One region of the Thermoanaerobacterium thermosaccharolyticum DSM 571 genome, then DNA from elsewhere that is predicted to be linked to it. Evidence: riboswitches for the same ligand, from Rfam matches in the RefSeq annotation. Region 1 holds a riboswitch; the other holds the start of a gene.
What was found. A riboswitch is a leader RNA that binds a small molecule or an ion and turns the genes downstream of it on or off. The one in region 1 is predicted to bind thiamine pyrophosphate.
Positions count from the first base shown of each region.

Region 2: it holds a riboswitch for thiamine pyrophosphate, as region 1 does, so the genes downstream of both, thiC (phosphomethylpyrimidine synthase ThiC) here and thiT (energy-coupled thiamine transporter ThiT) in region 1, are expected to answer to the same signal.

Region 1 is NC_014410.1:223,821-229,178, forward strand. Features, by position in the region: gene ltaE (low-specificity L-threonine aldolase) at 1-218, opposite strand, end outside; gene TTHE_RS01125 (aldo/keto reductase) at 378-1,517, shown strand; gene TTHE_RS01130 (hypothetical protein) at 1,641-1,901, shown strand; gene TTHE_RS01135 (methylated-DNA--[protein]-cysteine S-methyltransferase) at 1,933-2,400, shown strand; TPP riboswitch at 2,437-2,535, shown strand; gene thiT (energy-coupled thiamine transporter ThiT) at 2,597-3,235, shown strand; gene TTHE_RS01145 (MGDG synthase family glycosyltransferase) at 3,441-4,556, shown strand; gene TTHE_RS01150 (phosphatase PAP2 family protein) at 4,571-5,113, shown strand; gene TTHE_RS01155 (CBO0543 family protein) at 5,110-5,358, opposite strand, start outside.
Region 2 is NC_014410.1:983,897-989,254, forward strand. Features, by position in the region: gene asrA (anaerobic sulfite reductase subunit AsrA) at 1-459, shown strand, start outside; gene asrB (anaerobic sulfite reductase subunit AsrB) at 452-1,240, shown strand; gene asrC (sulfite reductase subunit C) at 1,258-2,271, shown strand; gene TTHE_RS04800 (nucleotidyltransferase family protein) at 2,390-2,767, shown strand; TPP riboswitch at 2,948-3,047, shown strand; gene thiC (phosphomethylpyrimidine synthase ThiC) at 3,161-4,462, shown strand; gene TTHE_RS04810 (ferritin family protein) at 4,570-4,872, shown strand; gene TTHE_RS04815 (Uma2 family endonuclease) at 4,960-5,358, shown strand, end outside.

The DNA of each region.
Region 1 (5,358 bases):
TGCGTATGTGTCATGACCGATACTTGATTTCCCTGTGTGCCGCTTGTTACAAACATAGCATCTTCTTTTCCCATTATATTTGCAGCCATCTCTTCTAGCCTTTTCACCGTTGGATCTTCGCCGTAAACATCATCGCCTACTTCAGCTTTGTACATTGCATCTCTCATTTCCTGAGTTGGCAATGTAACGGTATCGCTTCTTAAATCGATGTATCCCATTTGGTTACCTCCAATCTTAATTAGATAGATTTTAATTATAAGGTTATCACTAATGAAATATTAAAGCAATATACATATTGAGGTTTAAATTTTGTTATTTAATCTATTGATGCTATAATCAAATAAGAAATTTAAATTTTAATGATACGGAGGGGTTGTATGCAATACAGGGTTTTTGGTAAGACTGGAGTAGAAGTATCAGCACTTGGCTTTGGAGCTATGAGGCTTCCTATTATAAGTGGTGACTATAGCAAAATAGATGAAGCTGAAGCGATAAAAATGATAAGATATGCCATTGATAACGGTGTGAATTACGTTGATACTGCATATCCATATCATGAAGGGCAAAGTGAAATTGTGGTAGGTAAAGCTTTAAAAGATGGTTACAGAGAAAAGACGTATTTGGCGACAAAACTTCCGTCATGGCTGATTAATGAGAAGGAGGATATGGATAAATACCTAAATGAACAGTTAAAAAAGCTTGACGTTGATTATATTGACTTTTATCTTTTACATGCACTTGACAAAGAGAGATGGGAAAAATACAAAAGGCTTGATGTATTTAGCTGGATGGAAAAGGTTAAGAAAGAAGGAAAAGTCAAATTCATAGGTTTTTCATTCCATGATGAATACAACGTTTTTAAAGGCATAATCGATGATTATGATAAATGGGATTTTTGCCAGATACAGTATAATTACATGGATATAAACAACCAGGCAGGTTTAAAGGGACTTAAGTATGCTGCATCAAAAGGCTTAGGCGTAATTATAATGGAACCAATAAGAGGGGGTAAGCTTGCTGGAGACCCACCAGAGGCCATCAAAGAGCTTTGGAATAGCGCAAGTGTAAAAAGGACGCCGGCGGAATGGGCTTTGCAGTGGGTGTGGAATCATCCAGAGGTATCGCTTGTTTTAAGCGGAATGAGTACGATGGAACAGGTAAAGCAAAATATAGAGAGTGCCTCAAGGTCAAGAGCCAATGGTTTATCTGAAGACGAGGTAAACCTTGTTAATAAAGTGAGGGAGACATATAAGAAGCTTTCACCTGTTGGTTGTACTGCTTGCAACTACTGTATGCCGTGTCCAAATGGTGTCAATATACCTAAGAATTTTGCAATTTACAATGAATCACACATGTACAACAATTACAACGAGTCGCTTAGAAATTATAATAATTTAAATGAGGGAAAAGCTAGTTCTTGTGTGGAGTGCGGAGAGTGCGAGACAAAATGTCCTCAACATTTGACAATAATTGATTATCTAAAAGATGTAAGAAAATATTTTAAAGATGCTGTATAAAAAAGAGGAAGATGAAATCTTCTTCTTTTTTTAATATAAAAATATTTTTTAAAGCGCTTGTTTTGTGGTTTTACTTATGAAATAATTATAAATGAATATTTATTATAGAAGGGAGTGTCAAGGATGGTTTCACAGACCAGTGCTTTTATGCTTTTTCTTCAGTATTTTGCAGTATTAGCTACACCAATTGTATCAGTCATCTTTTTGGTATTTTATATAACTTATTCATTGAAAAAAATGAAAAAGATCGACTCAATAGAGAGAAGTCTGGCAAAAATAGCATCCTTCGGCAAATCAGAATCTGAATTAGTTGATGACTTTGATGATGAATTTGCTGATGACGATGTCGATGACGACGCTGATGCAGAAATAAAGATTAAATAGCACATTATTTAAAAGCCCAGGATGTGATAAAGTGTTGTATGATTATCTAGATACACCCATTGGAAAGCTGACGATATATTCAAGTGAAAATGGCATAATGAGGATAGATTTTCCAAATGATAAGCACATGAAATGTGATAGAGGAACGAATGAGTTTATAGATAGCTGTAAAAAGCAACTTAAATTGTATTTTGACGGACGATTGAGGGAATTCAAAATAAAGCTGGACATAAAAGGAACAGATTTTCAAAAATCAGTCTGGAAAGAGCTTATGAAGATTCCGTACGGTTTTTATGCTACATACGGCGAAATTGCAAAAAGAATAGGTAAGCCAAATGCTTCACGAGCTGTTGGAAATGCTCTCAATAAAAATCCGATACCTATCGTTATACCTTGTCATAGGGTTATTGGCTCTGATATGACATTGAAGGGTTTTGGTGGAGGACTTAATGTAAAAGCATTTTTGCTTGAGCACGAAGGTATTGCATTTAAAAAGTAATTTTATTATAATTAGATAATAAATTAATAAATAGACTATGTCCGCTGGGGGTGCTTTTAGCTGAGATGGCAGATGCCAAACCCCTAGAACCTGATTAGGTTAATACCTACGAAGGGAATGCGGCAAAAGACCGCATTTGTATTGCGGTTTTTTTGTTTTAAGCGGTACATAGCCTCAAAAAAAGGAGGTTATTTTTATGTCCTATATCATCAGCGTTTTTTCTGATTTTTCCAAAATAAAACCTGCTACACTATCAGTTATAATAGCAATTTTGTTTGCTGCGTTTTTGCTTTACATCTTAAGAAACAGCGTCAAGTTTAATGCCAAAATGCTGGTATACGGAGGTTTAGCAATAGCAATATCGTTTGTTTTGTCCTATATAAGGTTTTACCACTGGCCACAAGGTGGCTCTATAACACCTGCTAGCATGCTTCCTTTGTTCGTCTTTGCATACTATTATGGAGCAGGTCCTGGTATTTTAGTAGGAATGGCTTACGGCATGCTGCAGTTGATACAAGACCCATTTGTAGTACACTGGATACAGCTGCTTTTAGATTATCCTCTGGCATTTGGCGCATTAGGGCTTGCAGGGTTTTTTAAGAAAAACTTAAGCTTTGGCGTTTTAGTTGGTGGTTTTGGCAGGTTTTTCTCACATTTTCTATCAGGTGTCTTTTTCTTCGCCAGCTATGCACCTAAAGGCATGAATCCTGTCGTCTATTCACTTCTTGTAAATGGGATACTAGTAGGTGTGGAGGTTTTAATTTGCTTTATGGTTTCTATTATTCCACAAGTGAGAAATGCAATTGAGATAATAAAGAAAAAAGCTTTAGCTTAAAAAAGATTTATTAAAACCCTCTTCTTAACGGAAGAGGGTTTTAATAAATCTTATACAATAAATTGATTTTGATGGTATAATATTAGATAGCAAATGAAAATAAACTATATTGATAACACTATTTTAACGCATTTTTAATTAAACTTTAATCCAAATTTAATTTTTGGATGAGATAATCAATATAGTGATTGCGAGGGTCTTTAAAATGGATAAAATAAAGATTTTAATACTTTATGAAGATATAGGGACTGGGCATAAAAGGACTGCAATGGCATTAAAAAAAGCATTTGAAAAAAGAGATAATGTTGAAGTGTTTGTAGAAAATCCACTTGGAGAGAAGTTTCCCAGTCTTTCGTATTTGACGACTCGAATTTACCTAAAGACATTAAAATTGACACCTGAATTATGGGGATATCTTTACGAAATGGAGAGAGATAAAATAGAGAGACGTATAAATAAACTGATAGGCATATCGGTTTATACCTTTATCAAAGATTATGTATTAAATCTAAAACCTGATGCAGTAATATGTACACATCCTTTTTCTTGCTCTATTTTGTCTCACGTGAAGAGAGATCTTAATATACCTATATATGCTATTTTGACTGATTACGATGTCCATGCATATTGGATTCATCATCAAATTGACGGATATTTTGTAGGTTCGAGTGAAATGAAAAATCAGATGAATCTTATGGGTGTTTCTGATGATAAAATATATGTTACGGGAATACCTATTGATGAGGAGTTTTATGTTAAGAAAGATAAATTTGAGGTGAGGCAAAAATTAGGATTTGTTGTAGATAAGCCATTTATACTTGTAATGGGTGGTGGGCTTGGACTTGGAAATATTAAAAAGGCTGTTAATGTCATACAAAGCCATAAAGATTTACAGATTGCTGTAATATGTGGATTGAATAAAAATTTAAAAGCCAAAATTGAGGAAATTGCTGATGATAATGTAAGTGTATATGGACATGTGGATAATGTACATGAATTTATGGAAGCGGCTGATGTGCTTGTAACAAAAAGTGGTGGCCTAACTGTCACAGAAGCGATAACTAAAAAGTTGCCTATGATTATTTTTGATCCTATTCCAGGTCAAGAAGAGCGTAACCTTGAATTTTTGCTTAAAAAGAGGATTGCCTTAAGAATTAAAGACATAGAAAAGTTAGACAAAAAGATATTAGATCTCTTATCTGACAGGAAGAAAATAGATGAGATGAAGGAACGCATGGAAGAAATTGGCATATACAATTCAGCAGACAAGGTATGCAGCGTAGTTATAAATAATATAAAGAATGATGCTTTGAAGGTGTAAGGAGGTTTCATTTCGTGTCGGGAGTTAAGAAATTGATTATTGCGGAGGACAGAAACGTATTTTATCTTCTTAATGAAAGGATAAAGTGCAAAGCTCTTGATAAAATTATGCCAAAGATAACTCATATTGGTGGGCCGTATTTTACGATATTGTCTTGCCTATTGCTGATTTTATTCGGGAAAAATAGCGTTAAAATTTCTGCTGTTCAAGCACTTACCACGTTGACCAGCAGTCATCTGGTTGTGCAGATTTTAAAAAGGCTTTGCACTAGGCCTAGACCTTATATGGTATTACCTGAAGCTAATACATTTAAATATTTGCTTAGAGATTACTCTTTTCCATCAGGTCATGCAACAGCTATTTTTTCTTTAGCAGTTTCATTCTCTTTTTTCTTTCCTGATTTGACTATTGTTTTTGTAAGCTTAGCGGTTTTGGTAAGCCTCTCTAGGATATACATGGGCTTGCACTACCCTTCAGACGTCATAATAGGTTCTACAATGGGTATACTATTTTCATATATTACTCATATATATGGACTAATGCTGCCGATTCTTTAGGACAAGTATTTATTCTGCACTGTTAAAGCCGCCAATGTAAAAACATATGTGATAATTGAATAGAAATAATTCCATCTATTGTAGATCAAAAGCCCTTTTATATGAAATACTGCTTCAATAGCGGTTAGCAATAAAGTCCAAACAATCAGATATAAAATATAACTTTTTCTATTCTTCGGAAGGTACTGTATAAAAATCATTCCGTATGGTGGCCCTATTAATGTTTCCATTAGAAATGATAATAT
Region 2 (5,358 bases), 760 kb from region 1:
AAGGTTGTCCATGTTCCAGAAATAGATAATACAGATCTACTTAAAAAAGTATATGATCTTGACATGTGGGAAAGCTTTAATTCCCGCTGTATAAGCTGCGGTGCTTGTACTGCTGCTTGCATAACATGTAGCTGTTTTAATACAGTTGATTTAATTTACAGTGAAAATGCAAATGTCGGCGAAAGAAGAAGAGTGCAGGCAAGCTGTATGCACAAGGATTTTACAGAGATGGCGGGTTGCCATGTATTTAGAAAAACTGCCGGTGAAAGGATGAGATTCCGTACACTTCATAAAGTATATGATTATAAAGCTCGCTTTAAAACGGAAAACATGTGTGTCGGTTGCGGCCGCTGTGATGAAAGATGTCCAGAGTTAATATCCTTTTCGACAACGATAAATCGTTTATACGATGCAGTTGAAAAGTTGAAGTCGGGTAAAGGAGGCAGCATAAATGAATAATATTTTCATGCCTAAGCCATATAAGATACTTGAAATAGTTCATGAGACGAATTTGGAATACACATTTAGAGTTGAAGTTGATGTAAAAGCAGAGCATGGGCAGTTCTTCCAAATTTCCATTCCAAAGATAGGTGAAGCACCTATCTCAATAAGCGCTATGGGTGACAATTGGATGGAATTTACTATAAGAAAAGTTGGAAAAGTAACAAATGAGATATTTAACTTATCTCCTGGCGATAAAATATTCATGAGAGGACCTTATGGTAATTCATTCCCCGTTAACAAATATAAAGGAAAAGACTTAGTTGTTATAGCGGGTGGTACAGGTGTATCGCCTGTTAGAAGCTTACTTAAGTATTTTTATGATAATTCGGAAGAAATAAAATCGCTACACTTTATAGCAGGCTTTAAAGATGAAAACAGCGTCTTATTTAAAGACGATTTAAATAATTTTAAGACAAAATTTAACACTATATATACTCTTGATAAGAAAAAAGTCGATGGATTTGAAGTTGGCTTGGTGACAGAGCATATAAGTAAAATACCATTTGATAGCTTTGATGATTACAATGTCATTGTCGTTGGTCCGCCAGTAATGATGCATTTTACAGCATTAGAATTATTGAAAAATGGGGTAACAGAAGATAAAATTTGGGTTTCCTTTGAGAGAAAGATGTCTTGCGGAATTGGAAAATGTGGTCACTGCAAGATAAACGAGACGTATGTTTGCCTCGAAGGTCCTGTGTTTAACTACACAAAAGCGAAGGATTTACTTGATTAAATGTGGAGGTGTATGTAATGAACTATGATATAGATGTAAAAAAAGTCCGCAGAAATTGTTACAGGCAATCGAAAGTCCGCGGTGAATTCATGCTGCAGATGCGCGTTCCAGGCGGTGTAATGGATGCTAAATATCTGTCATATGTAGAACATATTGCAAAAACATGGGGAAATGGACAATTTCATCTTGGCGTAAGACAAACTTTATCAATACCTGGAATAAAGTACGAAAATATCGATGAAGTCAATAAGTATATAAAGACGTTCATTAAAGAGATAGAAGTAGACCTTTGTGGTGTTGACATGGAAGTAGATGACAATGGATATCCAACGATAGGTTCTAGAAACATTATGGCTTGCATAGGAAATAAACATTGCATAAAGGCAAATATAGACACAACATCACTTGCAAGAAAAATTGAAAAAATCATCTTTCCAAGTGATTATCATATAAAAGTAAGCATAGCCGGATGTCCTAATGACTGTGCAAAGGCTCATTTCAACGATTTTGGAATTATAGGCATTACAAAAACAGAATATGATTACGATCGCTGTATAGGATGTAAGAAATGTATCGAGGCTTGTAAACAACATGCTACAGGTGTTTTATACATGGTAAATGGAAAAATCGAGAAAGATTCGTGCTGCTGTGTTGGCTGTGGTGAGTGTGCACTTGTATGTCCCACAGGCGCTTGGTCTAGAAATCCTAAGAAATTCTACAGAGTCCTCATTGGTGGCAGAACCGGAAAACAGACACCTCGCATGGGAAAGATTTTCTTGAATTGGGTAACAGAAGATGTAGTGCTGGGCATACTTAAAAATTGGCAAGATTTCTCAGCGGATGTATTGAATCATAAACCAGTATATCTTCATGGAGGTCACTTGATAGACATGGCTGGATACAATAAATTTAAAGAGCTTATATTAAAGGGTGTAGAATTAAACCCTGAAGCTATGGTTGCAGATAGAATATTTTGGGCAGAAACTGAATACAGGTCAAATATAAACGTTAAGCCTGTTTGTGAATGTTAAATTAAAAGCGAAGGAACCCCCTTCACTTTTTTGATGGTTTATTATATATTTTAAGTGAATTGATTATTTTGATGTAAAATGATAAAATTAAGCCGTATAAATTTTAGGTGGTGATATTGTGCCGCTTTCGGATCAAGAGAGAAAAAATATACGTGAAACATGGCGTATAAAAGTCGAGAAAGATAGAGAAATAGAAACGTATAGAAAAAAAGAGGCTTTTGATAGAGTATATAAAATTGCAAAGATATTAAAAGAAAAGTATTTTGTTGATAAGGTTATATTGTATGGTTCACTTGCAAGAGATGACCGTTTTGATAATCTATCTGATATTGATATTTTTATTGATGGATGGGATGATAGTAAATTTAACTATTGGACAATGTTGATTGATGTTGAAAATGTTGCAAAGCCTTATAAAATAAGCATAGTTACGCAAAAAGAAGCTTATAAATCTCTGCTAAATGAAATATTGAGAGAAGGGAAGATTATAGAGTGACGGATATTAATAAAATTAAAGTCACATTAGCAAGACTACAGTTAGAACTTGAGAATATACAGAAATTATATGATACTTTAAATGAGAGAGGCTTATTATTAAAATACTGTGGATACAATTTTTTGCCTTTACAATTTTAGAGTTTTAAAGTATAATTAGATTAAATTTAATACTTGTGAAATTAGTTTGCGGGGGAACCATTTTGGTTGAGAAGGTAAAACCTGACCCTTAGAACCTGATGTAGTTAATACTACCGTAGGGAAGCAAATGTTTGTTATTATAAAGCTTTACCATGCGGTAAGGCTTTTTTATTATTCTGATATTAAATACTACCTTCTTTCTCCCCTTCATTTTACAAGTATCAAAAAAATAATTTATGAAAGGATGACCATGATGAATTATACTACACAGTTAGACGCAGCAAAAAAAGGAATTATTACGGAAGAGATGAATGTTGTGGCAGCTAAAGAAGATATTGAAGTGGATTTATTGCTGAGTAAGATAGCTTCTGGTGAAGTAGTTATACCTGCGAATAAAAACCATGAAGCACTTAGTCCAGAAGGTGTAGGGGCAGGCCTTAGAACAAAAATAAATGTAAACCTAGGTGTATCAAGGGACTGCAACAATGTAGATGCAGAATTAGAAAAGGCAAAAAAGGCGATAGAAATGAAGGCAGAGTCAATTATGGATTTAAGTTCATATGGTAAAACTTTTGAATTTAGAAACAGATTGATAGGTATTTCTACAGCCATGATAGGTACTGTTCCAGTATATGATGCTCTAGGATATTACGACAAAGATTTAAAAGATATTACTCCTTCAGAATTTATAAAAATCGTTGAAAGGCATGCACAAGACGGCGTTGATTTTATGACCATTCATGCAGGCATCAATAGAGAGACAGCGGAAATTTTTAAAAGGAATGAAAGACTTCTTAATATCGTTTCTCGCGGAGGCTCTTTATTATATACGTGGATGGAATTAAATGATAAGGAAAATCCTTTTTATGAGTATTTTGATGATATTCTTGACATATGTGCTGAGTACGATGTAACAATAAGCCTTGGCGATGCATTGAGGCCAGGATGTATAAGTGATTCCACAGATGCATGCCAAATAAAAGAGCTTATAACGCTGGGCGAACTTGCAAAAAGAGCTTATGAAAAGAATGTTCAAGTGATTATTGAGGGACCGGGTCATATGAGGCTAAATGAAATCGAAGCAAATGTTTTGCTGGAGAAAAAGCTATGTCATGGTGCACCGTTTTATGTATTGGGGCCAATTGTAACAGATATTGCTCCAGGATATGATCACATTACAAGTGCAATTGGCGGTGCGATTGCTGCAGCAAGTGGAGCAGATTTCCTATGTTATGTTACACCAGCGGAACATTTGAGGCTTCCAACTATTGAAGATATGAAAGAAGGCATCATTGCTTCTAAAATAGCTGCCCATGCAGCAGATCTAGCAAAAGGCATACGTAATGCAGAAAAATGGGATAACGCTATGTCTTACGCAAGGAAAAAGCTTGATTGGGATGAAATGTTTAGATTAGCTATAGATCCTGAAAAGGCAAAGAGGTATAGAAGTGAATCTCTACCACATGATAGTGAAACATGTACAATGTGTGGGAATATGTGCGCTGTAAGAAACATGAATAGAGTTATTACAGGAGAAGATGTAAGCTTGTTATAGATTCAACTAGAAAAGGCTTTTGAGTTAAATTGATAAAATTAGGTAAATTGCTATTCTTATGGTATAATGGATGTGTAATCGAATAAAATATAAAAGGGGGCTACAATATGCCTGATTTTGGTACTCCATTTGCTGGGCTTGCAAATAAAAACAAGATCACACATGAGGAGCTTATAAGAGCTATACGATTTATGGTGGCGGCAGAGTATGAGGCTATACAGTTATACATGCAGTTAGCAGAGTCTACAGATAACAAATTAGCAAAAGATGTTTTAGTAGATATAGCTAACGAGGAAAGAGTGCATGCCGGAGAATTTTTAAGGCTTTTGAAGGAATTATCTCCAGACGAAGAAAAATTGTATGAAGAAGGAGCAAAAGAAGTAGAAGAGATGATTGAAAAAAATAAATAGATTAGGTATAGTAAAATTTCACCGAAATGTTGATATGAATACACAAAAATAACGCTTTTAAATTTCGTAAATAAGGAAGGGAAAGATATGGCTTTACCTGATGAAAATAAGACGTATACGTATCGCGATTATAAAAAATGGAAAGATGATAGACGCTGGGAGTTAATAAATGGGAATCCATATCTCATGGCTCCGCCTTCAAGAATACATCAAGAGGTCTTACGAGAGATATTAACTATTTTTTCCTTGTATTTAAAAGATAAATCTTGTAAAGTCTATAGTGCTCCATTTGGAGTAAGACTTCCTAAAGCAAACGAAAATGATGATGACATAGAAACGGTTGTAGAACCTGATATTGTAGTAGTGTGTGATAAGTCGAAATTAGATGATGAAGGGTGTAAAGGTGCACCGGACTTAGTTGTAGAGATTGTTTCACCTTCTACAGCCAGAAATGATAAAATTAAAAAATTTAATCTATATGAGATG